DNA from 2 places in the Exiguobacterium sp. s5 genome. Region 1 is predicted to be linked to the other one. Evidence: predicted binding sites of a transcription regulator. Region 1 holds the regulator's gene; the other holds the start of a gene.
The links. The regulator Rex, encoded in region 1, represses fermentation and respiration genes when NADH is low (regulators of the CRP and FNR family bind a similar motif). The targets are predictions, from matches to a motif close to TTGTGAAATATTTCACAA.
Positions count from the first base shown of each region.

Region 1 (16,087 bases):
CATGAACGACGCGTGGTCGGCTTCGTCGGGGTTTGGCAAATCGTAGACGAGGGGCACATCACGAACATCGCCGTCTTACCGGAATATCGTGGGCAAGGCATCGGCAATCTGCTGTTGACGCAACTCGTTGAATTTGCCCGCTCGAAGTCACTCGCGGCGCTCACGCTCGAAGTGCGCGTCTCGAACATCGGCGCCCAAAAGCTGTACGAACAGTTCGGTTTCGAAAATGCCGGACGCCGGAAACGATATTATCAAGACAATAATGAAGACGCCTATATTTACTGGGCGAAGTTAGGAAGTGAAACAGATGGACACATCGCTCATCCTCGCGATTGAGTCGAGTTGTGATGAGACGTCGGTCGCGCTCGTGCGTGACGGTAAGACGCTTTTATCGAACGTCGTCTCGTCGCAGATTGAAAGTCATAAACGGTTTGGCGGGGTTGTGCCCGAGGTCGCCTCGCGCCACCACGTCGAACGGATCACCTACGTCATCGATGACGCCCTCAGTGAAGCGGGTGTGACGATGCAAGACGTCGACGCCGTCGCGGTCACGCAAGGACCAGGTCTTGTCGGGGCACTCCTCGTCGGAATCAGTGCGGCCAAAGCGCTCGCTTTCGCCCATAGCAAACCGCTCATCGGCGTGCATCATATCGCCGGACACATCTATGCGAACGAACTCGTCGAAGAGATGGAGTTCCCGCTCGTCTGTCTCGTCGTCTCGGGCGGACACACGGAGCTCGTCTATATGCCCGAGCACGGTGTGTTCGAAGTCATTGGGGAGACACGTGACGATGCAGCCGGAGAAGCGTATGACAAAGTCGCACGGACGCTCAGCCTTCCTTACCCAGGTGGACCTGCCATTGATCGTCTGGCAGCCGACGGGGAAGACACGTATAAATTCCCACGGGTTCGGCTCGAGGCAGGAAGTTTCGACTTCAGCTTCAGCGGGCTCAAGTCGTCGGTGATTAATGCCGTCCATAATGCCGAACAGCGTGGGGAAACGGTCATCCCTGAAAACTTGGCGGCCAGCTTCCAAGCGAGCGTCGTCGAAGTGCTCGTCGAGAAAGCGATTCGTGCCGTGAAAGAAAAAGGCGCGAAGCAGCTACTCGTTGCGGGTGGTGTAGCGGCCAACCGTGGACTCCGTGCCGCGCTTCAAGAAGCGACGGACCGCGAAGGCATCCGCCTCGTCATCCCACCACTTGATCTATGCGGAGACAACGCCGGTATGATTGGAGTCGCGGCACATCACGCGTATGTGCGCGGAAAGCGCGATACACTGGCGATGAATGCGGTTCCTGGGTTATCCTTAGAAGAGAGCATGACAGTCTAGGGGGAAATATACAGATGATGAAACGCATAATCATTGGAGGTCTCGTCGTACTGCTCGTCGTCGCGACGTTTTTGCAAGTACGGGAGATCATCCGCGCTTATAATATCGCCTATCAAGAAGAAATCGTTCCGGAAGCGACACGCGTCCGGTCGCTCACGGGAGCGGAATCGCTCGAAGGCATCGGCCGGGTCACGGGTGAGAACACGCTCGTCGAGACGTTGTACGGCTATAAGAGCTTAGACGATCAAGACATCGAAAGCGTCATCGTCGTCGACCGCAACCTCGGCGTTCAGCCGAAAGCGAGCGATGCGTATTATCAAATCGCACCGGGACGAGAAGCAACCGAAGAAGAGGCGGCGAAGTTCGAGGACATTGTCAACGAGTTTGACGAAGAGCAATTGTTCGCCCAAGTCATCTCGACGCATGAGGCAAAATATGTGACGAACGACGAAGAGGCGCTCACATTCTACAAAGTGTTCGTCCGTGACGTCGATACGAACGAGTACGTGTTTTTTATCACGGAAGACGGCATCAAGCTCGACTTCCACACGCGCGGTTTCCAACCGTTGCGTTATTTCTAAACGTAAAACAGGGAAGCTGACCTCCACAATGGAGTGCGGCTTCCCTGTTTTTATACTTCTGGATGATGTTTCTTTTGTTTATACCACATATTCACTCGGCTCACGACATAGACGATCAAGGCGAGCACCCACATGAGGAGCGTCGACTGATAGAAGTGGCCCCATACCGAGCCGGGCGTGTAAAAGCTGTGCACGGTCACATCGACCGGCCAGACGACGAGGCGGATAAACAGCGTGCTCATGAGCAGACCGCTCAACAAGCTGATCACAATCCCGCTCCACGTCTGGATGATGAAGCCGATGACGACCGGCAGGAAATAAAACAGGAACGACGGGACGACGGTCGGTTCCCCACGAATCAGTTCGGATACGTACTCCGTCCCGGTCGGCACGATGTAGGCGAGACCAGTCAGGAAGGCGTGCATCCACTCGATTCGCATCGCACGGAATCGCATCATGAATGGAGCTCCTCCCATTCTGCATACAGCGCCGTGATCGATTCTTTCGTCGCATCGGACTCGGTCGACAGTTCCTGTGCCCGAGCGAAGTCGTTGAAGACGTCCGGTTCACACAACAGCTGCTCGATTTCCTCGAGCCGGGCCTCGTGTTGCTCAATCGTGAGCTCGATCTCCTCGATCCGTTGTTTCATCCGGCGCTCCTCGCGTTGCTGTTCCTTGTCGGCGCGCTGTTTCTTGACGATGACTTGTTTCGTCTCTTCACGAGCGAGTCGGGCCAGTTCTTCGAGTTCTTCTTTCTTCTCGACGTAGTACGAGTAATCACCGAGGTATTCGTCGATGCCGTTCGGCGTGATCTCCAAGACGCGCGTCGCGAGCCGGTCGATGAAGTAACGGTCGTGGGAGACGAACAAGATCGTGCCCGGGTAGTCGACGAGGGCGTTCTCGAGAATCATCTTCGAGTCGAGGTCCAAGTGGTTCGTCGGCTCATCCAAGATGAGCAAGTTCGGCTGCTCGAGCTTCAGTTTCGCGAGCGTCAAGCGGGCCCGCTCTCCACCCGACAGTTCATGGACACGTTTCATGACGTCGTCACCGCTGAACAGGAACTGACCGAGCAGGCTGCGCACTTCTTGTTCGCGCATGAGCGGCCAGTCGTTCCAAATCTCGTCGATGACGCGGTTGGCATCCGACAAGTTCTGTTGTTCCTGGTCGTAGTAACCGATCTCGACGCCGGTACCGTAGCGGATGTCACCGGTGAGCGCCGGCTGTTGTTTCGTCAACACTTTCAAGAGCGTCGATTTGCCGACTCCGTTCGGACCGACGAGGGCGACCGATTCGCCACGCTGCAGCTGGAAGCGGAGATGCTGGGCGATCGGCTCCTCATAACCGATGGCGAGGTCGCTGCCGCTCAACACGTCGTTCCCGCTTTGGCGTTTGATTGCGAACGAGAGGACGGCACTACGCTCGTCACCATCCGGCACGTCCATCCGGTCGATTTTCTCGAGACGTTTGCGGACGCTCTGGGCCCGCTTCGTCGTCGTCGCCCGGGCGATGTTGCGCTGGATGAAGTCCTGCATCTTGGCGATCTCTTCTTGTTGCGACTCGAACTGCTTCTTCTCTTGCTCATAAATCGCGGCCTTCTGCTCGAGATACTTCGTATAGTTGCCGACGAAACGACGGCTCCGGTGGCGAGACAGCTCATAGACGACCGAGACGACGCGGTCGAGGAAGTAGCGGTCGTGGGAGACGATCAAGACGGCGCCTTTATAACCGCTCAAATACTTCTCGAGCCAGCCGAGCGTCTCGATGTCCAAATGGTTCGTCGGCTCATCCAAGATGAGCAGGTCTGGACTTTGAAGGAGCATCTTCGCGAGGGCGAGGCGGGTCCGTTGTCCACCGGAGAGCGTATCGATGCGGCGCTCGAAGTCGTCCGGATAGAAGCGCATTCCGTGAAGGACGGAGCGGATCGTCGCCTCGTATTGATAGCCGCCGCGGTCTTTGAACGTATGCTGTTCTTCATCGTAAGACGACAGCAGGCGCTCATAGGCGGCCGGGTCGTTCAAGATGCGCTCAGATCCCATGTCTTGTTCCATGCGGCGGAGCGTTTTTTCCTGTTCAATTAAATCGGTGAAGACGGTGAGCATCTCGTTCCAAATCGTCTCGTTCGATTCAAGTCCTGAATCTTGGGCGAGATAGCCGATCGTCACATCTTTTGGCTTCATGATATCGCCTGAGTCATAGTTGTATTCCCCGGCGATGACTTTGAGCAGTGTCGACTTGCCGGCGCCGTTCCGGCCGACGAGGGCGACGCGTTCGCCTTCTTGGATTTCGAGTTTGACGTTCTCTAAAATCGGCTCGACGCCGAATGATTTCGATAAGTTATTGACTTGCAGTAGGATCAAGTGAAAAAACCCCTTTCTCTCTATTTAGTATACTGTATTTTTTAGTCTTTTCAGGTATATTCGTTGAGTGGTTATGTGAATTCGTTTACAATCAAGGTGTATGAAATTAGATTCGTTTGAAACGCGTCGTAAAAAGGAGGCTCTTTCCGTTGAGTCAAAACGAACCAAAGATTCCGCAAGCGACAGCCAAACGGTTGCCACTATACTATCGGTTTATCCAAAGCCTGCATTCATCAGGAAAACAGCGTGTCTCTTCTGCTGAACTGAGTGAGGCGGTCAAGGTCGATTCGGCCACGATCCGTCGCGATTTCTCGTACTTCGGTGCGCTCGGTAAAAAGGGATATGGCTATAACGTACAGTATCTGTTAGACTTTTTCCGTAAGACACTGAATCAGGACGAGATTACGAACGTCGCCTTGGTCGGGGTTGGTCATCTCGGGACAGCTTTCGTCAACTATAACTTCCTTAAAAACAATAACACACATATCGTCGTCGGGTTCGACGCAGACGAGACAAAAGTCGGCACGACGATGTCCGGTGTCCCGATTCATCACGTCGATGAGATGGAACAGATTATGAAGCAAAACAAGATTGACGTCGCGATTTTGACGGTGCCGTCTGCCTATGCACAGCCTGTCGCGGATGACTTGGTCCGCTTCGGCATCAAAGGCATCTTGAACTTTACACCGGCCAGGCTTACTGTGCCGGATACGGTCCGCGTCCATCATATCGACTTGTCGATCGAACTCCAGTCGCTCATTTACTTTATGCAACACTATCCATCTGCTGAGGGGGTCCATCAATAATGGAATTACTATTATCGTCACTCGTCGTCGGTATTCCAGGCGGAGCAAGTCTGTTTGTCATCGCGATTATCGCGCTCATCATCTTCGGGCCGAAGAAATTGCCTGAGTTCGGCCGTGCCGCCGGACAGACGCTCCGTGAGTTCAAAAACGCCACGAGTGGCATGATGAACGAGCATGACGAGAAAGACAAGAAAGAAATTGAGAAGAAAGAGCAGTAAGCGATGAGCCATCAACCTGATCAAGAACGGGCACTGTCCGACCACTTGACAGAGCTGCGGAGACGACTGATGCTGTCGGCATTTGTCGTCTTTGCCTTCTTTTTGATTGCTTTGCCGAGTGTCAAATATGTGCTCGCCTATCTCCAGGCCGACCTCGTCGAACGAGGCCTTGAATTGAACGCCTTTGGGGTCGCGGACCCGCTCATGATTTACTTGAATTTGGCGCTCGTCATCGGGCTCGTCGCGGCTGGTCCGTTTCTACTGTATCAACTGTGGGCGTTTGTCGCACCTGGTCTGCATCCGAACGAGCGGAAAGCGACGCTCGCCTATATTCCGATCATCTTTATCTTGTTCCTCGTCGGTTTGGCGTTTGCCTACTATTGGTTGTTCCCGCTCGTCCTCGATATCTCGACGGACCTCGGGCAAGACCTTGGTCTGACGCAAATCATCGGGGCGTCGAACTACTTCACGTTCTTGTTGCAACTGACCATCCCATTCGGACTGTTATTCCAGTTGCCGGTCGTGACGATGTTCTTGACGCGCATCGGTGTCGTGACGCCGTACTTCCTGTCATCGATCCGGAAGTACGCCTACTTCGCCTTGTTCGTCGTCGCGGCCTTCATCACGCCGCCGGATTTGACGTCGCACCTCATGGTGTCACTGCCGCTCTTCTTCTTGTATGAGATCAGTTTATCGATTTCACGCATCACGTACCGGGGTGTGCTCCGACGTGAGAAAGAGGCGATGGTGAAAGAACAGATGGATTTGATGAAACAAATGAATGAGAAGTGAACACCATGTCATGCGACGTGGTGTTTTTTTGATTTTAGGGCTATTCAATTTTGAAAAAACAACTTAAAATTAGGAGGGTTAAATCAAAAAAATGGATTATTTTTGAAAGTTATGCATTCATAAACAGAAATGAGGAGAGTAATGAAGAAGTGGTTATGGAGCATGCTCGTGGTGCTCGTCATGATGGTAGCACCGGGAGTAGAAGTCCGAGCAGAAGACTATGCCAAACCGGAAATCATTCCGGCAGGAGAAGTCGTAGGAGATAGTGGGTATGTGTGGCGTTCGGGAGATCCGGAGACGCTTGTTCACATTCAGACCGGTGAGGAATATACGTTACCGATTCGCGTGTCTGCTGCTTATAATATGTATGCCATCGGAGACGGCCGATTTATGTTAAAAGGATGGCCGGAGTGGGTGATGTGGGATATACGTACGAATGAAGCGACGACATTCCCAATCGAAGCAGGAAGTGAGAATCGACTCGTCTCAACGAATGTAACAACAGGAATGATGTTATGGGCTGATGACGAAAAGTATATCATCACATCGATGTCAGGTGATATTCTCGGATCGCTCACGAAAGGCAGCGATCAGGTATACAGTCTGCTCGATGATGGGAACGTCCTCGCGTTCGCCGACGGTCAAGTGACGAAGCGGACGGTTACAGGAGAGGTGCTTGAGACAATCAGTTCCTATTCAGGACAGGTGAGGTGGGCCCGTCACATGAAAGAAGCGAATCAATGGTTCGTGATCAAAAGTGATGACTCGGAGCACATGTTTATTTTCGATTTGGCGACGAAACGATGGATTGAGAAAGATGCAGCAAACGTAAGTAATCTTACGTGGAAAGATGGCACCTACTACTTCATGACGCGAGAAATGTATACGACATTCTATGTCAGTTATAACGTCAGCACGAATGAGTGGAAAGAGGCACCGATTGATGATGCTGACATTCGACAACACGGTCCTTGGTACGTCTTTGGTATGAAGAAGACGGAAGTGTACACGCCGGAGTCTTTATGGAAAGCACCATGGCAACTGAATGTCAATGTGCCGAAAACGACGAATCGCTATGAGGTAGGTCGTCCATATGACGTCAACGGAACGGCCACGCTCGTTGATGGTACGGCCTTACCGATTCCAGCGACTGAGCTGACGGCACGTTTAGCCTATCAAGACGACCCGTTCGTTTGGGAGCAAGGGAAACTGACGTTACAGACGAATGAGTCGTATGACATGATTTTTAAGTGGAACGATTTTGAGCGCCGGTTAGACTTATGGGCATCGAACTATGTGCCACTCACACTCGACCCGCCAACCGGTGTCTTAGGCCCGATCAGCGGGAAGACGGCACCGAACACGCCGGTGTTTGTCAGTGTGACGAAAAACTTGTATCAATCGAACTCATCGGATTCATTGTTGAACTATCAATCGGCGACGGTCCAATCGGATGAGTCGGGGCGCTATACGTGGCAACCGGCGCGGTGGTTCACACCTGGATCGCGTGTGACTGTGAAAATCGGTAGTGGGTCAGGTGTTTACGCCGATCCGATTGAACTTCAGACGGTCAAAGAAAGTGACGATACTTCATCAAATGGTATCTCGGTTCTGACGAAAACGGTCACTTCAGGTGTCACATTGAAAACGACGCCGAACGCCGCAGTGGATGTGTTGATTCGCAGTGGGAAATACTACGAAATTTCGAATGAGCAGGCAGATGAAGACGGACTCATTTCGATTAAAGAGTTTAATACGATGCCTGTAGACATCGGAACAAAAGTCTACTTCAAATTAAAAGAGGCACCTGCTTCAGCGTTCCGGCTCACAACCGTGGAGACAAGAGTGGAACCGCCTGTCTTTTCGTGGACTCGGACACCGTTAATATATGACAAATCCATCAACATCACATCGAGTACCGATCAGGCCTATCGCATCTATCGAAATGGTACGCATGTGGCGACAACACGCGTCATGCCGTACACGTTCGAGACGCCATTAAAAGAAGGGGATGTCATTCTCGTCACACGTTCGAGCGGCGATGCGACGTATGAACTCACGAAGACGGTTCGTGCGTTCACTCCGACGCTCAGTGTAACTGACACGTTGATGACAAAGACACAAGCGACACTCTCAATCAAAAAGACGAGCACGGCGACAGTGCGCTTCTATGTAAATGACAAACTCGTCTCGGCCAAACGCCTATCGACGACACGTTACACCGTCCCCGCCAAACCGGGGGATCGTGTTCGCGTCAAAGCATCGGTCGGCTCGAAATCGCGTGACGTCTCGATCCAGTTGCCGAAAACGTCGCTGTCGACGCTCTCGATTAATGATGAGAAGTCACTCTGGGTCGGGTACGTGATCCCGAATAGCACGGTCACGTTGAAGAACGGTTCGAAAGTATTGGCTACTGCAAAGGCGAGCAGAACCGGACGTGTGACGCTCCGCTTCACGAGGCAACCGGTCAATGCGACGCTCTCGTTGACGAGCCAAAGCGGGACGTTCCGACATGCGCAGACGGTGAAGGTGACGACTGGACCGACACCGACGCTCGCGACGACGATTCCATCGAGCGCATCGAAGACACTGAAGGCGACATCGAACGTCGCGTATGGCACATTGACGCTCACGCGGGGGTCGACGGTCCTCGCGAAGAAGACGGTGACGGCCACGTCGACAACGCTCAGTTTCACCCCACAAAAGAAAGGAACGAAATTGACACTCCGTCTCGTGACGCCAAAAGGCCGAAGCGTGACGAAGACGATTTACGTTCGTTAACAAAAAAGCCATTCGCGATGATGCGGATGGCTTTTTTTAGAGATAGGGAACGAGGGAAAGCCGTGATACGATGAAACCAATCAAACATAGGTCAGGGGGAGAAGCGATGGCTTGGGAGTACTACGGGGATGAACTCATCATCATCGGCGTGTTGACGACAATTTTGTTGATTGCCGTGCTGAACTTTTTGAAATCGCGATTCAAGCGGAGACTCGTCTTCTCGTTGACGTTGCTCCTCGTGGGATACATATCGTGTATCATCGGACTCGTCTTCGTCCGCGGTTGGGACGCGCTGGGCTGGATTTTGATTGGCATTAGTCTGTATGTAATCGGTCTCCTCACCTATATCGGCGTCGTTATCTATCACTGGGTCAAAGGACGACGCACCACAAACTCATAAGTGAACCGTTCCGGTTGCGGGACGGTTTTTTTGTTGTCACACATGGAGTTCAAACTTTAGACATAATTACGTGAAAAAGTGAGCAAAGGGATTGTCAAACCTTCTTGTGAAATAGTACACTAAGTTCAGAAAGTAAATGTGATATTTATCACAAACACTAACTTACCTAACACTCAAAGGAGAGACAACCATATGAAAATCGCAGTCATCGGATGTACACACGCAGGAACAGCAGCAGTCAAAGGATTACTCGCCAAGCACGACAATCTCGACATCACGGTGTATGAGCGCAACGACAACGTCAGCTTCCTCTCGTGTGGGATCGCCCTCCACGTCGGTGGTGTCGTCAAACGTGCGGAAGAGCTCTTCTACGCGTCACCGACCGAACTCGAAGAACTCGGCGCGACGATGCGCATGAAGCACGACGTGTTGAACATCGACACGGAAGCGAAGACGGTCCATGCGAAAAACCTCGACACGGGAGAAGACGTCTATGACACGTTCGACCGTTTGATCGTCACAACTGGTTCATGGCCGATCGTCCCGACGCTCCCTGGCATCGAGATGACTGGGATTGAGCTCTGCAAAAACTATGGCCACGCCCAACGCATCATCGAGCGGGCGAAAGATGCGACGAACATCGCCGTCATCGGTGCCGGCTATATCGGTGTCGAGCTCGTCGAAGCGTTCGAAGTGTACGGTAAACACGTCACGTTCATCGATAGTGCCGACCGCATCTTGAACAAGTACCTCGACAAGTCGTTCACGGATCAACTTGAAGCGGACATGACGTCACGTGGCATCGACCTCGAGCTCGGCCAGACGGTCGAAGCGTTCCGCGGGACAGATGGAAACGTCACGCACGTCGTGACCGATAAAGGTGAGTTCGAGGCTGACCTCGTCATCCTCTGTGTCGGCTTCCGCCCGAACACGGGACTCCTTCAAGGCCAAGTCGACATGCTCGGCAACGGCGCCATCATCGTCGACGAGTATATGCGCACGAGCAACCCGGACGTCTTCGCGGCTGGTGACAGCTGTGCCGTCTATTACAACCCGGCGCGCACACATGCCTACATCCCGCTCGCGACGAACGCCGTCCGCATGGGAACGCTCGTCGCTGAGAACTTGATTGCACCGCGTGTCCGTTATCAAGGGACGCAAGGAACGTCAGGTCTTCGCCTGTATGATTGGAATATCGCCTCGTCAGGTCTCACAGAAGAAGCGGCCGCCTTGTTCGGCCTCGACGTCGAGAGTGTCGTGATTGAAGATGCGTACCGTCCGGAGTTCATGCCGACGGCTGAACCGGTTCAGTTCAAACTCGTCTATGAAGTCGGCACGCATCGCGTCGTCGGTGGACAAGTCCTCTCAAAAGCGGACATGACGCAAGCGGTCAACACGTTGTCGCTCGCCATCCAAAACGAGATGACGGTCGAAGAGCTCGCCTATGTCGACTTCTTCTTCCAACCTCACTACAACAAGCCATGGCACTTCATCAACAGCGGGGCGCTCGCGGCGATGAAAGACAAAGTCAACGCATAAAAAAACTCGGGAGCCGCGGCTTCCGAGTTTTTTATAGATAGCGTGGAGCGTCCTTCATCGAGTTGGCGAGGATCATCTAGATGAGAAAGTTCCCCGGTACGATCAGGAAGAGCAGACGAACGCCGAGCGGGGACAAGTCAAAGTATTCAGCGATGCCGCCGCAGACACCGAAGAGTGAGCGGTTCGTGGCAGATTTGCGAAGCGGACGGGACATAAGTGTAGCTCCTATCTCAGTTGTGATATGAAAATTTTACCATATAAACCTACTGGAAATGTATAGGTTCCACAGGTTTTTTTTCGTCTGAAGCCGGGGAAGGGGTAAGAGAAAGCTGATGTGTCACCTGGTCCTGTCAAAGGAGGAGCCAATATGGCCAAGAAGGAAAAACAACCGTACCATATCGTCACGTTCACGTTTCCAGAGGAGTCGATCTCGTATCAAGCATTCAGCAAGTTGAAGAAGTACCACGCCGAAGGACTCGTCGGGTTCGAACAACTCGTCGTCATCAAGCGTGAAGATAACGGGGCCTTCTCGTTCGAGGACGCCGTCCAACTGACGCCGACGAACAAGTCGACGAAAGGTGCCTTGATCGGGATGGCCGTCGGGATTCTCGGCGGACCGTTCGGGATTCTATTCGGCACGCTCACGGGAGGACTCATCGGAGGAACGAAAGATTTGAAACACGTCCAGAGCATTCAAGAGACGTTCAAGCGGACGGTCGGAAATATCGAGCCTGGACAGACCGGGGTGATGGCGATTGGGGAAGAGTTCGATCACTCGGTGCTCGATGGACTGGCGGCTGAACTTGGCGGCACGGTGACACGGACGGACGAAGAACTGTGAAGGGGAGTCGAACTATATGAAGATTGGTATTTTAGGGGCCGGAAAAGTCGGGCGGACGCTCGGACGCAAATTCGAGGACGTCGGCTATGACGTGTTGTACGGGACACGGTCAGAACGGGAAGGGACGATGTCGCTCCAAGAAGTGGCATCGAATGCGCAAATCTTGTTATTGACGACACCGTTCGCGGCGGCCGTCGATTTGATTCAATCGCTTCGGGACTTGGACGATAAGATCGTCATCGACGTGACGAATCCAATCGCCAAAGAGTTTGACGCGATCGAGCGACCGGAAGGGAAATCAGGGGCCGAGCATCTGCAGGAACTCGCACCGCACGTCCGCATCGTCAAGGCGTTCAACCAGACCGGCGTCGAGAACTTGGAGAATCCGAACATGTCGATGATGTTCATCGCCGGAGACGAGCAAGAATCGGTCCGGGCCGTCCAAGACCTTGCCTCGAAAATCGGCTTCGACGCCCATACGCTCCGGCACTTGAAGCTGGCGCGAGAGCTCGAGTCGCTCGCGTGGCTATGGATTCATTACGCGACGAAAGAACGGAAGCATCGGAACTTCGCGTTCTACTTGAAAGAGAATAGCTTCTAACAGAAAAGACGGTCACGCGTTGGCGTGACCGTCTGGTCGTTAAAAGGCAGCTTGACGCTCAGAGCGAGTCTTCAACGACTCGATTGTCTCGCGTTCGATGGCTTCGACTTCGCGCTGTTGCCAGCCTGGCATGAGGAACGCGTCGACGAGCGCCCAAATGCCGGCGACGAACAGCCCGATAAAACCAATCAATACAACCGTAAGGACGATTGAACCGACCGTGAGAGCAAGCATCGCGAGGGCGCTACCGGTTTTCTTGAAGTAGAAGCGGTGAGCACCAAATCCGCCGAGGAAAAACCAAAGCAAATACGCGACGACGAGATTGCGTTTCTTTTTCTCGACTTCGCTGTTGACGAGGAGCATTTCCTCCGTCGATAAATCGGTACGTGAATAATTCATGATAGGATGTGCCTTCTTTCCGAGAATTGATATAATGAATGCAGATTTTATTGTACCGGGAAACGGATGAATTCCCATGATTTTCTATTTATTTTTTTGGAAGTGAGGAATGAACCAATGGGTTTTGCGATTGTGACGTTCATCGTCGCGTTTATTCACGTCATCGCGGGAGCGGTCGTGTTACATAAATATCCGCAATATAAGTCGATCGCCATCAGTGTGATCGTACTAGGTTTCTTATATGGTGTGTTGACGGTTGGGTTTATTGTGTTATGAAAAAATCACCAACGATGCTACGTATTCGGGGGAAGTTCTCGAATCAAGATGTATTAAAACTAGGGACGGGCGTTATGCTCGGGTTTGTCGTATTGGAGCTGCTGCTCGGGGACGTGCCTCAAAGTACTTTGATGTCGTTCGCGTTCGTCCTCTATTACTGGCGCCGTGACGTGGCGTATGCACAAGGTGACGCGAGAGGGAAGGCCATCGGGGAACAGGCAAGTACGTTCACGCTTCGCGTCGTGATTGTCCTATTGATGATCGGCTTCTTCATCTCGTTCCGTGTCGAGACACTCGACCATTCCTTGCGTGCTCTCATGCATTACGGGTTGGCACTCATCTTCGGGTTAAAGGGCTTTGGTCTCTGGTTTTTTCAAGACCTCGAACCTTCTACCGAACGTCACGCATAACATAGCGGGAAGACCTGGCCGACGCGATATTTTTGTTTGTATTCTTGAGCTTATTTGATGCAGACTAGCTAACGATAACGATGCTACTATGGCATCGATTTCATCCACGCGTTGAAAGGAATGTACATGATGAATGAGTGTCAAGACTTCGAGACCGGTCAGGTGAAAGCCTGACCGGTCTTTGGTTGAAGTTCCTCGATAACGTGAATAGGACAAAGAGTGCTGTTATTGTCTGCATTGGATTGGAAGGAGTCTTATTATGTGTACAGCAATCACGTACGCTCCGCACGCCCACTACTTCGGCAGAAACTTAGACCTGAACGTGTCCTATCACGAGCAAGTGACGATCACGCCCCGACACTATTCGTTTAACTTCAGACGGATGGGCGAGAATGCGAACCATTACGCGATGATCGGAATGGCGACCGTCGTGGAAGACTATCCGCTCTATTACGAGGCGACAAATGAGAAGGGACTGAGCATGGCCGGGCTGAACTTCCCGGGGAATGCCGTGTTCAAGCCGGAAGTCGACGGACGAGACAACGTCTCCCCGTTCGAGTTCATCCCGTGGATCCTCGGCCAGTGCGCGACAATCGAGGAAGTGAAAGAGCGACTGGCGACGATTCATCTGATCAATCTCAATTTCAGCGACGCGCTCCCGCTTCACCCGCTACACTGGATGATCGCCGACAAGGATACTTCGATTGTTGTCGAGCCGATGGCGGACGGGTTGCGCGTGTACGACAATCCAGTCGGGGTCTTGACGAACAATCCGTCGTTCGAGTATCAGCTGTTCAATCTGAATGATTATCGGCACGTCTCGACGAAACTGCCGGCCAATACGTTCGCGCCGACATTGAACCTCGATGCCTATTGTCTCGGATTAGGCGGGCAAGGCTTGCCGGGTGACTTATCATCGACGTCGCGCTTCGTCCGGGCAACGTTCGCTACATTTAACTCGGTCTGCGAACCGACCGAGGCGTCAGGTGTCGGTCAATTTTTCAAGCTGTTGGATACGGTGATGCAAACGCGTGGCTTGAACGAGGCCGAGGACGGGACGTACGAGTACACCATCTATTCCTCATGCTGTAACGTCGACGACGGTATCTATTATTACCGGACGTATGACAACAACCAAATCACGGCCGTGTCACTGTTCCATGAACCGTTAGACAGTGAGCAATTGATCACGTATCGCCTACAACACCACCAACAGATTCATTATGAGAATTGAGAACAGCCCTCTTCGCGTGAAGGGGCTGTGTTTTACAGTGTGTCGTTATAGAGCGGGGCCTCATCGTCCGTGCTGATGATTTTCAGGTGACGCTCGTCTTTCACGTAGACGCTCTTATAAGCCACACGTTCACCTTCATAGAACAAGATGACGCGGTTGCCGTCGTTATCCGTCTCGACTTTCGGTTCATACTGTGCGATCTCAATCGTCTCCTCGAGCACGCCATACTCTTCGTATGTAGACAAGTCGTCTTCGTTTGAGCAGGCGACGAGAAACAGGGAAGCGACCATTGCGAGAATTACTTTCTTCATCATACCTCTCCTTATTTGATAGTTGACCTATCAAATATAACGCAGATTGATATCTTTTTCAAAAGAGAGCCAGGATGAGTCAGAGCGGATGGTCATGCGCCGATGACTAAAACGACACGTCCTTCTTCTAACGCAAGTGACTTGATGTTTCCGACTTTAACTTTTTGGAGCGGGCCGATCGCACTCAAGTCGAGCGTCAGCGTTCGGGCATCGTAAGTGATATAAGGGGAGTGGTTTAAAAACTTGTCGTTGAAGAGTTCTTTATCCGTAGGCTCGACCTTCACGACAGTGAACACAATTTTCCGCCTGTGAATCTCTTTTGGCACCAATGTCAGTTTCATCCGAACATCTTTCGAGAAGAAAGCGACCCCGACTTTCTTTGACCCTGCTAAAATCAATTGTCCGTTTGTGATCTCGACGGTCACATCCGACAGCTCGGGGATTTTTGGACTTATGAACGATTGAAGTTTGGACGCCTCGAGTGGGACTGTGACAGCTACGTTATTCATCATCTTCTTAAACATACAACCAGCTCCCTTTACCATTTTTATACTTCCCTAAATGATTAATACCTTTATTTTACAATCTTGAATCCTTTGTTTGGGAGAAAGTGATCCATAAGAAAAGACCAAGCTGCGCGCTTGGTCTTTTCGTTAGGCCGATTTATCGTTATTTTCTTTTTTCGCTTTTCGAGCGAGCGTCAAAATTTGATACACCTTGAAGAAGTCATACGCGGCTACGGCGATGATGAAGTACGTCCAGAAGCTGAAGCCGTACTCCTGCACCGAGTAGTAGGCGAGGACGGTGAACAGAATCCCGAACGAGAGACTGAACAAAAACATAACTTTTAAGTGTCGCGGCATCAATGCCACCTCATTTCTACATTAAGAATAATACGACCATGACGAGCGCGTTGTTGAACGCGTGAATCGCGATCGGTACGATCAAGCGACGCGTCTTGGCGTAAGCGACCGTGAAGGCGAAGCTCATCGCCACGTAAACGAGAATCTTGTTGTCACCGTGGATGAGCGCGAACAAGAGCGAGCTGACCGCGAACGCGATCCAGAACCCGAAGCGGGCGCTCAAGTTGCCGAACAAGATATGACGGAACAGAATCTCTTCCATGATCGGTCCGAGCAAGACGACCGAGAGCGTCATGACCGGGACGAGACGGACGATATCCGCGATTTGCTCGGTGTTCTGTGACCCCAT
Region 1 is NZ_JACSLK010000008.1:5,746-21,832, forward strand. It holds gene rimI (ribosomal protein S18-alanine N-acetyltransferase) at 1-336, shown strand, start outside; gene tsaD (tRNA (adenosine(37)-N6)-threonylcarbamoyltransferase complex transferase subunit TsaD) at 308-1,330, shown strand; gene KNP60_RS14110 (hypothetical protein) at 1,345-1,911, shown strand; gene KNP60_RS14115 (hypothetical protein) at 1,962-2,369, opposite strand; gene KNP60_RS14120 (ABC-F family ATP-binding cassette domain-containing protein) at 2,366-4,267, opposite strand; gene KNP60_RS14125 (redox-sensing transcriptional repressor Rex) at 4,417-5,073, shown strand; gene KNP60_RS14130 (twin-arginine translocase TatA/TatE family subunit) at 5,073-5,291, shown strand; gene tatC (twin-arginine translocase subunit TatC) at 5,295-6,083, shown strand; gene KNP60_RS14140 (hypothetical protein) at 6,225-8,864, shown strand; gene KNP60_RS14145 (YesK family protein) at 8,971-9,264, shown strand; gene KNP60_RS14150 (FAD-dependent oxidoreductase) at 9,457-10,803, shown strand; gene KNP60_RS14155 (PspC domain-containing protein) at 10,880-11,017, opposite strand; gene KNP60_RS14160 (hypothetical protein) at 11,171-11,644, shown strand; gene KNP60_RS14165 (NADPH-dependent F420 reductase) at 11,661-12,245, shown strand; gene KNP60_RS14170 (TM2 domain-containing protein) at 12,285-12,644, opposite strand; gene KNP60_RS14175 (hypothetical protein) at 12,762-12,920, shown strand; gene KNP60_RS14180 (hypothetical protein) at 12,917-13,330, shown strand; gene bsh (choloylglycine hydrolase) at 13,590-14,564, shown strand; gene KNP60_RS14190 (hypothetical protein) at 14,597-14,875, opposite strand; gene KNP60_RS14195 (hypothetical protein) at 14,968-15,399, opposite strand; gene KNP60_RS14200 (YdiK family protein) at 15,529-15,738, opposite strand; gene KNP60_RS14205 (CPBP family intramembrane glutamic endopeptidase) at 15,755-16,087, opposite strand, start outside.

Region 2 (16,087 bases), on a different contig from region 1:
CCCGATATACAGCAACAATAGCGGGACGACCATGCTGAAGAGGACGCTGTTACCACCCGTCGCGATATCGATAAATAGTCCAATGGCGAATAGAATGATCATAAAGCCGATGATTTGGCGTGTGTTCCAACGTTCCACATTGCTTCCCCCTCTCTAACAGTATGTAACATGAAGCAAAGAAGCGATGGCCCAACCATTCGCCGGACCATCGCTGAACCGTTGCGTCAGTCTTGTTTGAAACGACGCTCAAGTTCTTTTAGTTTTGCTTCGAAATCATCTTCGTCCGCTGGATCGATCTTCTCTTCAGCGGCCGGTTCTTGTTTCTTCTCTTCTGCTTTTTTCTCTTCTTCCGTGAATGGATGTGTCTTCGACGTCTCTGCCCCGAAGATTTGATCGAGCGCACCTTTCAATAAATCCAGGTTCTCACGCATTGCGAACTCATACCGTTTGTTTTGCATCTCATCGAGTTTCAGTCGCATCTCGAGAGCTCGGCGCTCGAGGGTATCGAGTTCACGTGCTCCTTCATCGAGGAGACCTTCAAAATAACGATACTGCTCACCGTAATGCTTCGACTCGAGAGCTGCCCGTTCGGCGAGCTTGTCTTCGCCTGCTTGTTTGGCGAGTTCCGTCTGCTCGTAACGCTTATCCGCCATCAGTTTAGCGTCATCACGTTTTGTCGCCAGCTCATCGAGGAGCGCTTTTTGACGTTCGACGAGACGTTCGACAGACATCGCTTCTTTTTCAGCACCACGGATGTGGCGGTTCAACTCGGCCTCCCCGCTCGAACGCGGTGCCGAACGTGGACCCTCTTTATCTTGGAACTTCTTCATCTCTTTCGACAATTCTTTCGTCAACTCGTTAGCTAAATCACGAAACTGGTCAAATGGTGTTTTCATCATAATATCCTCCTTGTGAAGCTTAGCGACGGTTTACAAACTTCTGCCACACTTGATCAAACGATTGAAAGCTGCTCCGGTTCGCACGCGAGCCGTCCGCATTCAAAATCTCGACGTCTTGTTTTTGGTTGGCATACATCATATACCCTTTAAACAATACCCATGCCACCACAATCCCGATTAACGCCCAAATATTCGATAAAATTGTGATGATCCCGATCACGGCAAGCGCGCCGTAACCGATTTTTGCGCCGACATGTGTCACGGCCATGAATCTGACTCCAGCCCACAGTGCTAAGAGCGCCCCCAAACCGAACATGATCATATTCGGTAAAAAGCCGATTAGAACGAGAACTAAAGAGATCGCGGCCACAATGAACAATACTTGCTTCACCTGGCGATTCATCGATTATCCCTCCTCGTTAAGTACACTCTTATCATAATACGTTATTTTCAATAGTGCGACGAGCGGAAGGCTTGTTTTCCCTCGGTCTGTAGACTGAGATGATAGCGTTCTCAAATCGTGTGTTATACTAGAGGCATCGAACAACGAAAGGATGATGTTTTATGAGCACCGTACAATTCGCAGTACACACTTTGTCAGCCAACAGGAGGGCGACTGTCCTCCACAACTAAAAGGAGGATTCTATTTGAATCAAACAACGACAACGGGACGTGTCACGGCACAGTTCCAACATATGTATACCATCACGACTGAAAGTGCGAACTATACGTGCAGTGTCACCGGGAAATTCCGACATGAGGCCGAAAGCGAGCGCGACTATCCGGTCATCGGTGACTTCGTCGAGTTCACCGTTCGTGAGCATGGTCAAGGCGTGATTCGGCGTCTCCTTGAGCGGCGCACTGTCCTGTCACGGGCAGCGGCCGGCAACGAGACGCGCGAACAATTGATCTGCGCGAACGTCGATTTTATCTTGATCACGATGGCGTGCGGACATGATTTCAACCTGCGCCGGCTCGAGCGCTATTCGCTCGGCGCGTGGGAAACCGGAGCCACACCGCTCATCATCTTGACGAAATCGGACCAAGTCGACAACGCCGAGGCGCTCGTCGATGAGCTCGCTTTGACGGTTCCGGGGGTCGATGTCTTCCCTGTCAGTTCACTCACAGGCGACGGCGTCGAGGCGTTGCGAGCCGCACTGCCGAGCGAAAGCACGATCGTACTCGTCGGTTCGTCCGGCGTCGGGAAATCGTCACTGACGAACGCGCTTGCCGGTGAGACCGTCGCCGAGACACAAGCCGTACGCGAGAGCGATGAGCGCGGCAAGCACACGACGACGCATCGTGAACTGTTCCGGATTGACGATTTGTTCGTCATCGACACCCCGGGCATGCGTGAGTTCGGACTTTGGGACGGGGCCGATCACCTCGACGACACGTTTCGGGATATCGAGGCACTCGCGGAGACGTGTCGATTCCGGGACTGTTCGCACAGCACCGAACCGGGCTGTGCCGTCCGATCCGCCATCACATCTGGAACGCTCGATGCGAAACGCTATCAGAGCTTCGTCAAGCTCGAGCGCGAGCTCCGCTACGCGGAAAAACGGCAAGCGGAGGCGGCACGTCTCGCTGAGAAGAAGAAACGAAAAACGAAAGCTTAATCTAAGAGAGGAGTCACAGAAAAACTGTGGCTCCTTTTTCGACCTTCCCACCCTAGCACCAAGTCTTATCACCAATCCGACATTTGTGAACAATCGTTCAGAAATAGTTCGCATAAATGCAGGCAAAACCCTCGAAAGAAAGCGGTTTCTCCGCTACAATGGATTCGTATTCGCACAGATGAAAATCGCTAGCACACAGGGAGAGACTTATGAAAACATTGAACGAACGCGCACTTGAGATGCACGCCATGCACCACGGGAAATTGGAAACGACACCGAAAGTCGACGTCGACACGAAAGAAGCGCTCAGCCTCGCCTACTCACCGGGTGTCGCCGAACCGTGCCGTCGCATCGCTGAAGATAAAGAACTGTCTTACGATTATACACTCCGTGCCAACACGGTCGCCGTCGTCTCGGACGGAAGTGCCGTCCTCGGCCTCGGCAATATCGGTCCAGAGGCCGCGCTCCCGGTCATGGAAGGGAAAGCCGTCTTGTTCAAAAGCTTTGCCGGGGTCGATGCGTTCCCCATCTGTCTCGACACGCATAACGTCGACGAGATCGTCCGGACGGTCGAATTGCTTGCGCCGACATTCGGTGCCGTTAACTTAGAAGACATCAAGGCGCCCGAATGTTTCGAGATCGAGGCGCGCCTGAAACAGACGCTCCCGATTCCCGTCTTCCATGACGACCAACACGGGACGGCCATCGTTGTCCTAGCAGGTCTCGTCAACGCACTGCGACTCGTCGACAAGACTATGCCTGAACTTCGGGTCGTCATGAACGGTGCCGGGGCTGCCGGCATCGCCATCGCGAAACTGTTGAAGCGTTTCGGCGTCGAAGACCTCGTCATCTGTGACACGAAAGGCGCAATTTACGAAGGACGCGTCGAAGGGATGAACCCGTTCAAAGATCAAATCGCCAAAGCGACAAACCGGAAGCAACATGAAGGGACGCTCGCCGATGTGCTTCAAGGTGCCGACGTCTTCATCGGCGTCTCGGCGGCCGGTGCCGTCACCGAAGAGATGGTTCGTTCGATGGCTGTCGACCCGGTCATCTTCGCACTCGCGAACCCGATTCCGGAGATCATGCCGGACCTCGCGACAAAAGCCGGGGCGCGTGTCGTCGCGACCGGTCGTTCCGACTTCGCCAACCAAGTGAACAACGTCCTCGCCTTCCCTGGTATTTTCCGCGGGGCGCTTGACGTTCGCGCCACCGAGATCAACGAAGAGATGAAAGAAGCGGCCGTCCACGCGATTGCCGACTTGTTGACCGAGGAAGATCTCATAAACGGGGTCGTCATCCCAAGCCCGTTCGATGAGCGAATCGCACCCGCCGTCGCAGTCGCAGTCGCCAAAGCCGCCGTCGAGACCGGCGTCGCCAAGCGCCCACTCGATGAGGCCGCCATCCGTCAGCACGTCAGTCAAAAACATTTGTAATCCAAAAACTGCGCAGACCGTGACGGTCTGCGCAGTTTTTTAAACGGTTCCTTGTAAGATTCCTTCCGCCCATTCGACTTCTTCCGTCGTCGGGGGTTTAATCCCTTTGAGCGGATAGTCGAGACCGAGTGCCTCCCATTTATAGACACCCATCTCATGGTACGGCAAAATTTCGACTTTCTCGACGTGGTCGAGCTTTTGAATGAACGCGGCCGTGCGGCGGAGCGCTCCTTCATCAAGTGTCCATTCCGGGACGAGGACGTGGCGAATCCACATTTTCGTTCCGCGCTCGGATAAATGTTCAGCAAGCGCGAGCGTGTTGACGTTGCTCCGTCCCGTCAGTTTCTTACACATGTCATCGTCGATATGTTTGATATCGAGTAAGACGAGATCCGTATGATCTAAGATGGCGTCCAAGTTAGGGGGACGAAGTGCACCCGACGTGTCGAGTGTCGTGTGGAGCCCGTGTTTCTTCGCTTCACGCAACAGCGCTTCTAAAAACTCTGGCTGCGCGAGCGGGTCGCCCCCTGAAATCGTGATACCGCCTTTTGATGCTTCCATGAACGGACGATAGCTGAGCGCTTCTTGAATGACGTCCTCGGCCGAACGATGGTTATTCTTTTTGAAATCCCACGTGTCAGCGTTGTGGCAATACAAGCAACGAAGCGCACAACCTTGTAAAAAGACGATAAAACGAATTCCCGGGCCGTCAACGGTTCCAAACGATTCGACCGAGTGTACATATCCCATTGTCATCGAAATGACCTCCTAACGAATGAGCGACCTTCAGAAGAAGGCCGCCAAGCCTTGATTACTTACAATGAACCGTGGAACGTCCGGTTGATGACGTCGATTTGTTGTTCGCGCGTCAACTTGATGAAGTTGACCGCATAGCCAGAGACGCGGATGGTGAGCTGTGGATATTCTTCCGGATGCTCCATCGCATCGAGCAACGTTTCACGGTTGAAGACGTTGACGTTCAAGTGATGTCCTTTATGCTCGCCGCCCATATAGCCGTCAAGAAGTGCCGCTAAGTTGAGTTCACGAGCTACTTCTTCTTTGCCTAGTGCTTTCGGTACGATCGAGAACGTGTATGAGATCCCGTCTTGCGCATGCTCGAACGGAAGTTTCGCGACTGATGAGAGCGATGCGGCAGCACCTTTCGTATCGCGGCCATGCATCGGGTTCGCACCTGGGGCGAACGGTTCGCCGGCACGGCGTCCGTCCGGTGTGTTCCCTGTTTTCTTGCCGTAGACGACGTTTGATGTGATCGTCAAGACTGATTGCGTATGGAGCGCGTCGCGGTATGTTTTATGCTTACGCACTTTTTCCATGAACGACTCAACGAGTTCGACGGCGATTGAATCGACACGGTCATCGTTGTTTCCGAATTTAGGGAAGTCGCCTTCTGTCTCGAAGTCGACAGCAATGCCTTGCTCGTTGCGGACCGGTTTCACGGTCGCATATTTGATGGCTGACAGACTATCTGCTGTGACCGAGAGACCGGCGATTCCGCATGCCATCGTCCGTAGGATTTCTGGGTCATGAAGTGCCATCTCGATCCGTTCGTACGCATATTTATCGTGCATGAAGTGGATGACGTTGAGCGTGTTGACGTAGAGCTCGGCGAGCCAATCGAGCGTCCGATCGAAGTCGGCATACACTTTGTCGTACGTGAGCACGTCTTCGGTGTTCATCTCCCAAACCGGCGCGATTTGGTCGCCGCTCTTCTCATCGCGGCCTCCGTTCATGCTGTAAAGGAGTGCTTTTGCCATGTTGGCGCGGGCACCGAAGAACTGCATCTGTTTCCCGATCTTCATCGGTGACACACAGCAGGCGATGCCGTAGTCGTCGCCAAACTCTGGAAGCATGAGGTCGTCGTTTTCATATTGGATCGCAGACGTCTCAATCGACATCTTCGCGCAATATTGTTTAAATCCTTCTGGCAATTTCGTCGACCAAAGCACCGTCAAGTTCGGTTCTGGTGCTGGCCCGAGGTTTGAGAGTGAATGCAAGAAGCGGAATGAGCTCTTCGTCACGTTCGAGCGACCATCCTCACTCATCCCACCGATTGACTCGGTCACCCACGTTGGGTCACCCGAGAACAATTCGTTGTAGTCAGGCGTGCGCAAGAATTTGACGATCCGGAGCTTCATGATGAAGTGGTCGACGATTTCTTGAACGTCTGACTCGGTCAAACGACCTGCTTCGATATCACGTTCTGCGTAAACATCGAGGAATGTCGAGACACGTCCAAGTGACATCGCGGCGCCGTTCTGTTCTTTGACGGCTGCGAGATATGCAAGGTATACCCATTGGTACGCCTCTTGTGTATTTTCCGCCGGACGGCCGAGGTCAAACCCGTACGCCGCACCGAGTTGTTTCAACTCTTGGAGGGCCCGGAGCTGCTCAGACATTTCTTCCCGTGTCCGAATATCTGACTCTGATAAGAAACCGCCACGGTTCGCCAAGTCTTTTTTACGTTCTGCAATCAAGAAGTCTAACCCGTACAAGGCAACACGACGGTAGTCGCCGATGATCCGCCCCCGGCCGTAAGCGTCAGGAAGACCTGTGATGATCCCTGACTTCCGCGCCGCCCGCATCTCAGGTGTGTACGCATCGAAGACACCTTGGTTATGCGTTTTGCGAATTTCCGAATAAATCTTTGTGATTTCAGGGTTCGGCTCGAAACCGTATGACTCAAGGGCAGCGTCGACCATCCGGATCCCGCCGTTTGGATGAATCGAACGTTTGAACGGCTCGTCCGTTTGAACACCGACCACTTTCTCGAGCTCTTTGTTTAAGTATCCCGGTCCGTGCGAGACGATTGTCGATGGGTTGTTTTGATCGACCGCCCAAACACCACCGCGTTCCCGCTCTTCTTTCGTCAATTCCATCACTTGTGCCCAAAGACGGTTCGTCGCATCGGTCGGTCCGACGAGGAAACAATCGTCCCCTGTGTATTCGTGTCGGTTCAAACGGATAAACTCACCGACGTTCACTTCGTTCGTCCACTGCCCAGGTACAAATCCTGACCAGGCTGATTTAATTTCGGTTGCCATTGTGGGTCACTCCTCATAGTTGAGATAACTGCGTGCTTTCTATAAGTTGAGTGTACGTGAAAACGTGAACATTTTGTTTTACATTCTTGTGAAAGTTGTAACAATCTCATGAACGTTGGCACAAAGCCGTTTTTGTAAGCGCTTTAAATACTGTTATAATGCAAACACCCTTCCTTCTGAAACAGATAAGTCTTGTTACGGCAGGATTCAACTCATTTCTGTATCATTTCAGATGGGATGTGACGATTTATACAGTTTTCGTAGTGATGTACCTCACACCTCGGGGATAGAACTTGAATTTTTGCCTTATATCGGACACAATGAAGGCAGAACATTGTAGAAGAGGAAGGGGTTCTTCCCATGACGTACGAATTATTGACAGCCGCTCACGATTTAAAGACCGGCGACCGCATCTCTCTTAAAGTAGAGGAAAACGGTGAACAACGTGACGGATTCATCACAGAATTTGAAGACGCAGGTTTTTGGATTCGGTTTGACGACGACATCGAAAACGAGGATTTCATCGACTACCGCGATAACTTGCTCGCGGCTCTCATCTCGCGCCCGATTGACGTGGCAGCGACGTATCCAGAGCTCGCCCCATACGAACGGTTGACGAAAGAATTGCAGTATCGTGTGTATCAAGGCTTCACCGTCGAAGGCGTCGAGGCGTCGGCTGACCAGATCGATGTGCACATCAAACTCATCGAGGACGGACAGACGTTCACACAGACACTCCGTTCTTCATTCGACCAAGATACTGAACATGTTCGCTATATCTAAGACAGGGAGCGCTTATGCTTCCTTTGTTTTTGCCCCACGATAAGGAGAATTGATATGAACTTTACAAAACCATTTATTAACGAAGCCTGGGATCGCCTTGGCTTTACTGAACCAATGCCGGTCCAAGCCGAAGCCTTCCCACTTCTTCTTGACGGAAAAGACGTCACGATCGAAGCGCCGACAGGTACCGGGAAGACGCTTGCTTACTTATTACCCGCCATCGAAAAAATCGATGCGTCGAACGACCGCATCCAAGTCGTCATCGTCGCGCCGACGCGTGAACTCGTCATGCAGATTCAAACGGTCGCGCAACGCTTCACCGAGAAAGGTGACGTCCGCATCGCTTCGTTCATCGGTGGCGTCGAGTTGAAACGTCAAATCGACCGGTTGAAGAAAAAACCACATTTGATCGTCGGGACACCGGGCCGACTCGTCGAACTCATTGAGAAGAAAAAGTTGAAACTTCACGAGACGCATACGATCGTCCTCGACGAAGCCGATCAAATCATCGATAGCGGTTTGACAGAATCTGCCGAACGGATCATCAAACATACGGCGCATGAACATCAAATCGCCCTCGTCTCGGCGACACTCACAGACACGCTTCAAGCTTGGGCTGCCCCATTCTTGAACGAACCGGCCCACGTGAAAATCGAGCGGGCGGTAAGCGCACAAGTCACCTATGGCTACATGTTGACGACGCGTCGGTATAAACCAGAGTTGCTCCGCCGCCTGTCTCACGTCGACAACGTCAAAGCGCTCGCTTTCATCAACAACCGGTCGTTCTTGCCACCGTTGAAAGGTGAGCTCGACAAAATGAAAGTGAACTATCGCATGCTCGACAGCTTGAAAGGAAAGCGCGAACGTGTCGAAACACTTCGTGAGTTCCGTAAAGGTGACTACCCGCTCCTCATCACGACTGGCCTCGCAGCCCGTGGTCTCGATATCGAGGAAGTGACGCACGTCGTCCACTTCGACTTGCCAGAATCAATCGACGACTTTATTCACCGCTCAGGCCGGACGGCACGCGGAAACGCGGCTGGGACGGTCCTCTCGCTCGTGACAGATGAGGATTTGACCCATTTGAAATCGTTCGCCCGTCAACTCGGCGTTGAATTGAAAGAACTCGAGATTTACCGTGGCGACGTCATCGAGAAACGAATCGAGGATAAACCGCCGGTCGTCAAGCGTCCTGCGAATAAACGAGGACCACGCCGATGAAAAAAGACCGGAAAGTAATTCCATTCCCTTTGCTCGTAGAAGAGTCCGAATTGCTGGCCGAGCTGAAAAAATTGTATGAGCAGGCCGCGCTCGCGCGTAGCACGCAATGGACGAACTATATACAAGAGATCGCCTCGGAAGGCACGTGGCACTTGAAAGACGCGGAGCTATTCCGCGACCTCTTTATCGACTGGGCCGTCTTTTTCGAGACGGATGAAGACGGGATGACGCCGCATGGCCGCTACTTGGCGGATCACAAGGCCGAGATGTCCCCCGCCCTCTATCACGCGCTTCGGGGCTTGGCGGTCCCGCGCTGCTCGGTCTTCGAAGTGACCGAGGACGGTTTACGCGATTGGGAGACGAAAGAAATCTACAAAGTGACGCTTCCGGAGGCTCGTGAACCGGGCGATGTGATGCTCGGTAAACTGCTCGATATCCGCGGCAACTGGCGATTCGGGTCGGCGTTCCTCGCCCTCCCGGCGAAGATGGCCGGTAACGTATCGGACCTGTATATCGATTTCACCGACGAGGTCGGTCCAGGTGCGTTCCTCGACCAGTTCCCGGAGTTCTGTGCGGAACTGATCGACATGTTGCTTGATCTAGAAGAAGGGGTCATCATCCCGAAACCATCAAAATAAGCGTGAGGCGGCCGCCTCTCGCTTATTTTTTATTCCACGTAATATTCTGTGTTGATCACCAATGCTTTCGCCTCGTCGTTCGTCGCTTTCACCGTGGCGCTCGAGATGGCTTTTCCATCTTGATAGACGTCGATGACGGCCCCGTCTTTCGTAGGGCGGGCATGGTACAGTCGGTCCCCGATGTATGAGGTCGTGCCGACCGAACCATCGATGACTGAACGTGTCGACTGCTTCCCAGTCTTCAAATCGATGACGAATTCGGTCCCGTCTTCTTGTAAGGAAATCAATTGACCCTCGTACACCGTCGCGTTCCACATGTCACCGTCTGGCATCAATTCAACGACTTGCTTCGTTTCCGCATCATACGCATAAATCCCAATCTTTTCTTGCTCACTTAAATAAGTTTCTCCATTTTCCGTGATGGATGTTTGCTCGGTCATGCCAACCGGGATGAACCGATTATCCGCGTCAATCGTCGCCATGTGCGGTCGGAAAGCCCACGATGTTCCAGTCACGGTCGAAATGGATTCATCTTGTAACGCCACGCTCTCGATCACGATTTGTTTGGCAGCCTCATCGAACCTAGCAATTTTCGTCTCTGGATTCTCTCCATAACCATCTCGGTAAATGACATGCACGTTTCCTTCATGAACAAAGAGGCCGGCCCAGGGACTGTCCATCAATTCAGAAGCGCCATCAACTTCATTCCCAAAGACTTGTTTGGTGACTTCATGTCCATTCATTCGAAACACCGCAATCTCTTTGTTCCCGTTCTGGCCGACGCCAATATAGCCGTCAGCTGTTCGAATCGATTGCATAAAACTTAAGCCAGACAATTCTCGATAAAAACCACGAACTGACGAATCTACCTCGCTCCGATAATTTAACGCCTCTTCGATGTAGTTCACATTGCTCATCACACGACTACGATCGGTCGTCAATTGGAATCGTTCCGTCGTACCTTCTTCTTCCGTTCCGTAAAATAGACCAACCGTTTGTGACTCCCACACACTAGGATTCGTTTTGACATCTAACTCCCATTCCGCTTTCGTGTCCCTCATATCGAAAGCGAACGTCCCGAGACCGATGACGACGACCGCACCGAGTGCGACCACATTCCACATTCGTTTCATACGCTCACCTCACACACTTAATTTCTTCATTAGGTAACGACGACTAATCCACACCGCTGCCATCATCCATGCCATCAGACCGAGACCAATCACAAGCGTCATCTCATCCATAAACAAGCGGTTCTCCAGGAAGAAAAGTGCCGTCACAGGAACGACAATCAACGTTCCAAGCATCAACATCGCAATGATCGACGACCACATTGTCCGCTGCCATAGACTTCGTTCAATCAACACGAATGTGAAGACGAATAAAATGATGATCACAATCAGCAATTGATGGATGATAAAGTTGACGATTGAAGCAGGATACATGATTGAGAGCGCCCCATCGTAGCCGATGGTCTGTTCGAATGAGCCACGCATCGGAATTATTTGCGAGTCAAACCAACTCGAAAACGCTATGTACTGGAGTTTGAGCGCAATCCACTGGACGGAGAACAATCCAAGGATCATCAACATTATCGTCACTAGCTTCGCACCGAAGACGAGCATCCGCTGTTGCGGCATGAGCAGCAGGCGCATCATGAACGTGCCGCGACCTTGGAAATCCCGATACCAAATCCAAAAACTGAAAAATATCATCGCCGTCACCGCTACCCCGATCGACAAAATAAACGCCATGCCTCCGAGATAATTGGCGAACGTCAAGATATAATCCGGTGTCCCGGTGCGACGGATTTCTTCATACATATTCGTCTCGCTCCATAAAAAGAATCCGAGCCAACCGAACTGAACGACGACGAGCAGTGTGATCAAGATGAGATACGGTTTCGTCATCCGTTCGACTTCCCATCCGATTAGTTTCAATAAGTTCATGCCCCAAACTCCTCTCTCATGACATCGACGATCGACTTTCCGTGAATGAAGCGGACGTCTTCAACGTCGAACTCACGGACGATTCGACCGTTGTTCAACATGACGGCCTTATCGACCAAATATTCGATGTCTTCAATCTCATGCGTCGTGATCAAGACGCCGCGGTCTTCCATGATGTCACTCGAGAACAACTCGACGATTTGTTCTTTCGAGAATACGTCGATGCCCGAGAACGGTTCGTCGAGCAATAAATAGTCCGGGTCTTGGGCGATGCCGAGCGCCAAATTCACTTTCGCGAGCGTCCCTTTTGAGAGTTCATTCAACTTGTCCTCTGGGAACAGCTTGAACTCATCGACAAGACGGGCAAACAATTTCGGGTCGAACTTTGGATAAAAGTCGCGCATGAACGCCTCGCACTGTTCAATCGTGAAATGGAGCGGGAACGTCGAGTGATCCGGCACGAACGCGACACGATTCAAGTCGAGCGGTTTGCCGTCGACGAGCACCGTGCCCCGGTCGAATGGCGTCAGCCCCATGATCCCTTTGAGAATGGTCGACTTCCCGGTCCCATTCAAGCCGATTAGGCACGTGATTTCTCCTTTTTGGGCCGTGAACGACACGTCTTCGATAACTTGTTTTCTCCGGTAACGTTTTTTAACTCCCAATACTTCGATCATCGAGATTCCCCTCCCCGTATTGCCGTTTGATTTTATCGACGAGCTCATCCATCGTGACGTCGAGTTCTTGAATCGATTCGACGAAGACGGCGACCGCCTCATCGACGAGTTCGGTACGGATCCGTTTCAATACGTGTTCATCCGTCGTCACGCGGCTTGGGCGATTCCGTTCGGTCGTAATCAATTGTTGTTCCTCCATTTCTTTGAACGCCTTTTGGACGGTGTTCGGGTTAATTTTCAATTCGCTCGCGAGCTCGCGCCGCGACGGCATCTCTTCGCCCGCTTTCAGTTCGCCAAGTGCCATTTTCTTTTTGAAGTAGTCGACGACTTGGATGTAGACCGGGGCTCTCGTGTTGAATTGTATGATCATGTTGTCACCTCTCTAAGTGTATGATGCGGCTAATACACTACCTGACTGTATTATCACCATAGTACACTAACGGAGTCAACAGTTTTTTCCAAAATAAAAACGCATCCTCCTATAAGTGGATGCGTCAAATGGATTGTACGATGTGGTCGGCCTTGGTTTTCGGATTGACCGTCTTCAAGTAATGCGCTTCTCCCGGCCAGTACCGGCGCTCGTACTTGGCGAGCCGCTCCGCCAAGTCGCCGATGTATGTGTCGCGATGCAGGACCCGTTCATACCGGACCTCTCGTGGGCAGTCGAGATAGACGACGTAGTCAAAATAAGGGCGCCACTCGGCTCGCAATAAAAAAATCCCTTCGATCAAGACAAGTGCGTTCGGAGCAATCTCGATCGTTCGCATGACGATTTCGTCCCGGTCGCGCGCATAGTACGGTAACGTCAGCGTTGTCTCCCCTTGCCGCAACGGTTCGAACAACGTCTGGACAAGTAAGTCGACGTCCCATTGGAGCGCATAATATTCCATCGCTTCCGATTGTCCCGTCTCGTAACGCCGATGCCGCTCGACGATAAAATCATCGATATGTAGCATCACTTCCTTCGGTGAGGTCCCGCGCAGTTGATCAACAAGCGTCGTCTTCCCAGCTCCGCTCAATCCATCGATGGCGACGATGAACGGCCGGCCTTGCGGATGCTTGGCGTGTTCTCGACGAATGGTTTCCCGTAAAGTGTCCATCCCCTCATCCCCTTCCTACAAAAAAAGTCAGCCCTAAACTACAGGGCTGACTTCAGTTTACCAGAGCACCCAGCCTTTCGCTCCCGGTGGCGCACTCTCAATCAAGTGCCAAATCGGGACCGTATAAGCGAACGCAATCAAGACGAACGTGACGGTGATCCATAGTTTCCAGTTTTCAAAGAAACGAGGCGTCTCCATCGCTGCCTCTTCCGTCTCAGCGAGCGGGAATTCTTCCTCCCCTTTCGGCGCGAGGAACGACAAGTTGAACATTGAGTAAACGAAGATGAGGACCGAGATCAAGAGGATCGTCCCGCCAATCGCCATGGCGATGTGGTATGGAATCCATTCGCGCGTAAGCGCATCCGAGAAGTACGTTGCCGGTCCGGTCCGACGCGGGTTACCTTGGAGTCCTGAGATGTGCATTGCGTAAGACATGATTGACATCCCAAACGCCCACGTTCCCGTTTGAATCAATCCGAGTCGGTTCATCTTTTTCGTGAGTGTACGACCGCGCAATACCGGTACGAGCCAATATGCCGTTCCGAAGAACGTCAAGGCGACGGCCGTCCCGACTGTGATATGGAAGTGACCTGTGACCCAAAGTGTGTTGTGGACCATCGCGTTCAATTGGTGCGATGCGTTGATGATCCCGCCGGCTCCGGCTGGAATGAAGAACAACATGCCGACGAACGGCGCGAGGAAACGGACATCCCCATATGGCATTTTCTTGACCCAACCGAATAACCCACGGGCACCGAGTGCGCGACCACGCAGCTCGAACGTCGCAAACAGCGAGAACGCCGTCATAAACGACGGGATGACGACGAGGAACGTCAAGATGACTTGAACGAACTTCCAGAACGGCTCAATCCCCGGCTCTGTCAACTGGTGGTGGAAACCGACCGGGAACGAGAACAAGAGGAACAATAGGAACGCCATCCGGGCGAGCGCATCCGAGAAGATTTTCCCGCCGATGACTTTCGGCACGACCGTATACCAGACGATATAGGCCGGCATGAGCCAGAAATAGACGAGGGGGTGACCGAAGTACCAGAACAACGTCCGTGATAACTCAATCCCGACCGTGTCTTTCCATCCGAGCGAGAGCGGTAGCAGCTGGAACAGAATCGTTCCGGCCACACCGAGCGTCGCGATGACCCACAATAGCATCGTCATGACACTCATATACGCCGGAAGCGGCGGGTGAATACCTGGGTTCTCCCGTTTGTAGTCCGCATACATCCGGAACATGGCGAACGCAGACAACCATGTGCCGACGACAAACAAGACGAGGCCGATATAGAAGATCGGGTCGGCCATGAGCGGCGCGTAAAACGTATACAACACGGTCGCTTTATTGGCGAGCACCATGATTGTGACGAGCACGGCACCGGCGATGATCATCCAAAATCCGAGCCATGCGACCCGAGTCGGGAACGACTCAAAACGTCCGAACGACTTAGCGAGGAGCGCGTAAAGAAGACCGATGATGAACATTGTCGTGAAGACGAGACCGAGCATGATGCCGTGTGCGGTCAAGAGTTGATAATAACCGAATACTTCCGGGATGACGCCCGTTCGGATGAGCGTCTGCATGAGTCCTGCCAAACCGCCGATTAAGACGGCGAGGACCGAAATGACGACATGGGCATAGGCGAGGCGCGCTTCTTTAACACCGATACTTGGTACCGGTACGCCGCGTTCCATTTCCCACTGTTTTAATTTTGAGGCTACGTCATTCATTTAGTCCACCACCTTAATTTTTGTCGACATCATGTGATGTCCGGTTCCACAGTATTCGTTACATAGAATCAAGAATTCGCCTGCTTCTTCGAACGTATACGTGAGCGAGTTGATGTGGCCTGGCACGACCATCATATTGACCGGTGTCCCTGTCAATTGGAACCCGTGGACGACGTCCGGTGACGTGACGAGAAACGTGACTTTCGCCCCTTTTGGGATTTCCACATTGCCCGGTGTGAATGTGAACGCTTGGGCGACCATGACGAGCTCATACTCGTTGTCACCGATTTTATGAAGCCCTGGTTTGTCGAACGGTGCAGTTTGATGCACTTTTGCCGGGTCGATCAAATCGGCGTCCGAAGCCGGCTGATTCCCTGCCGCAAACGCAGAGATACCGAGCACTGTCAAAAAGACGCCTAATAGAATAATGCCGAATACTAACCAATACTTCTCAAGTTTATGAATATGCATCGTGCTTCCCTCCTCTTGCTCGTTATCGTGTCACAAATAAGTAAAAGACCGACGACCACATGGCAATGATGACGCCAGCGACAATCATGACCGATGTGAACGTGCCTTTTAAGTTCGGTTCTTGTCCATCGTTTTTCTCCACGTGAAGGACCCCTTTCCCTTTGATTTCCACTTTCATTGTATGAAAAGGGGCACTGATTAATATGTGACATTTGTCACTTCAAAAGTGACAATCACATCAAATTTGCGTAGTTTCCACACATAAAGTTCACATTTGAAAAAAAGGCATACAAAAAAGGCGATTGCTCCGACATCAGTCGGTCCAATCACCTGTTCATGTTCTCATGTTGTGACGCCGCACGTTTTTCAACGCTTATGAACGGCAAGTCAAAGCCGACAAATACCGGCGGGACAGCCTTCGCAGTAACATAGCTCTTTTAGGAAATCGATGTCATGCAACACCATCGATGTCGGAGTCGTCGTTAACAC
Region 2 is NZ_JACSLK010000006.1:67,619-83,705, forward strand. It holds gene liaF (cell wall-active antibiotics response protein LiaF) at 1-138, opposite strand, end outside; gene KNP60_RS12390 (PspA/IM30 family protein) at 225-896, opposite strand; gene KNP60_RS12395 (lmo0954 family membrane protein) at 919-1,302, opposite strand; gene rsgA (ribosome small subunit-dependent GTPase A) at 1,547-2,518, shown strand; gene KNP60_RS12405 (NAD(P)-dependent malic enzyme) at 2,728-3,954, shown strand; gene pflA (pyruvate formate-lyase-activating protein) at 3,994-4,710, opposite strand; gene pflB (formate C-acetyltransferase) at 4,770-7,016, opposite strand; gene KNP60_RS12420 (hypothetical protein) at 7,377-7,799, shown strand; gene KNP60_RS12425 (DEAD/DEAH box helicase) at 7,854-9,020, shown strand; gene KNP60_RS12430 (hypothetical protein) at 9,017-9,658, shown strand; gene KNP60_RS12435 (hypothetical protein) at 9,688-10,791, opposite strand; gene KNP60_RS12440 (hypothetical protein) at 10,801-11,607, opposite strand; gene KNP60_RS12445 (ABC transporter ATP-binding protein) at 11,604-12,284, opposite strand; gene KNP60_RS12450 (GntR family transcriptional regulator) at 12,262-12,654, opposite strand; gene KNP60_RS12455 (kinase) at 12,779-13,384, opposite strand; gene KNP60_RS12460 (b(o/a)3-type cytochrome-c oxidase subunit 1) at 13,442-15,127, opposite strand; gene KNP60_RS12465 (cytochrome c oxidase subunit II) at 15,128-15,598, opposite strand; gene KNP60_RS12470 (cytochrome c oxidase subunit 2A) at 15,621-15,740, opposite strand; gene KNP60_RS12475 (Crp/Fnr family transcriptional regulator) at 15,986-16,087, opposite strand, start outside.
Region 2: the regulator Rex is predicted to act here: its motif matches at 7,103-7,120, upstream of pflB (formate C-acetyltransferase).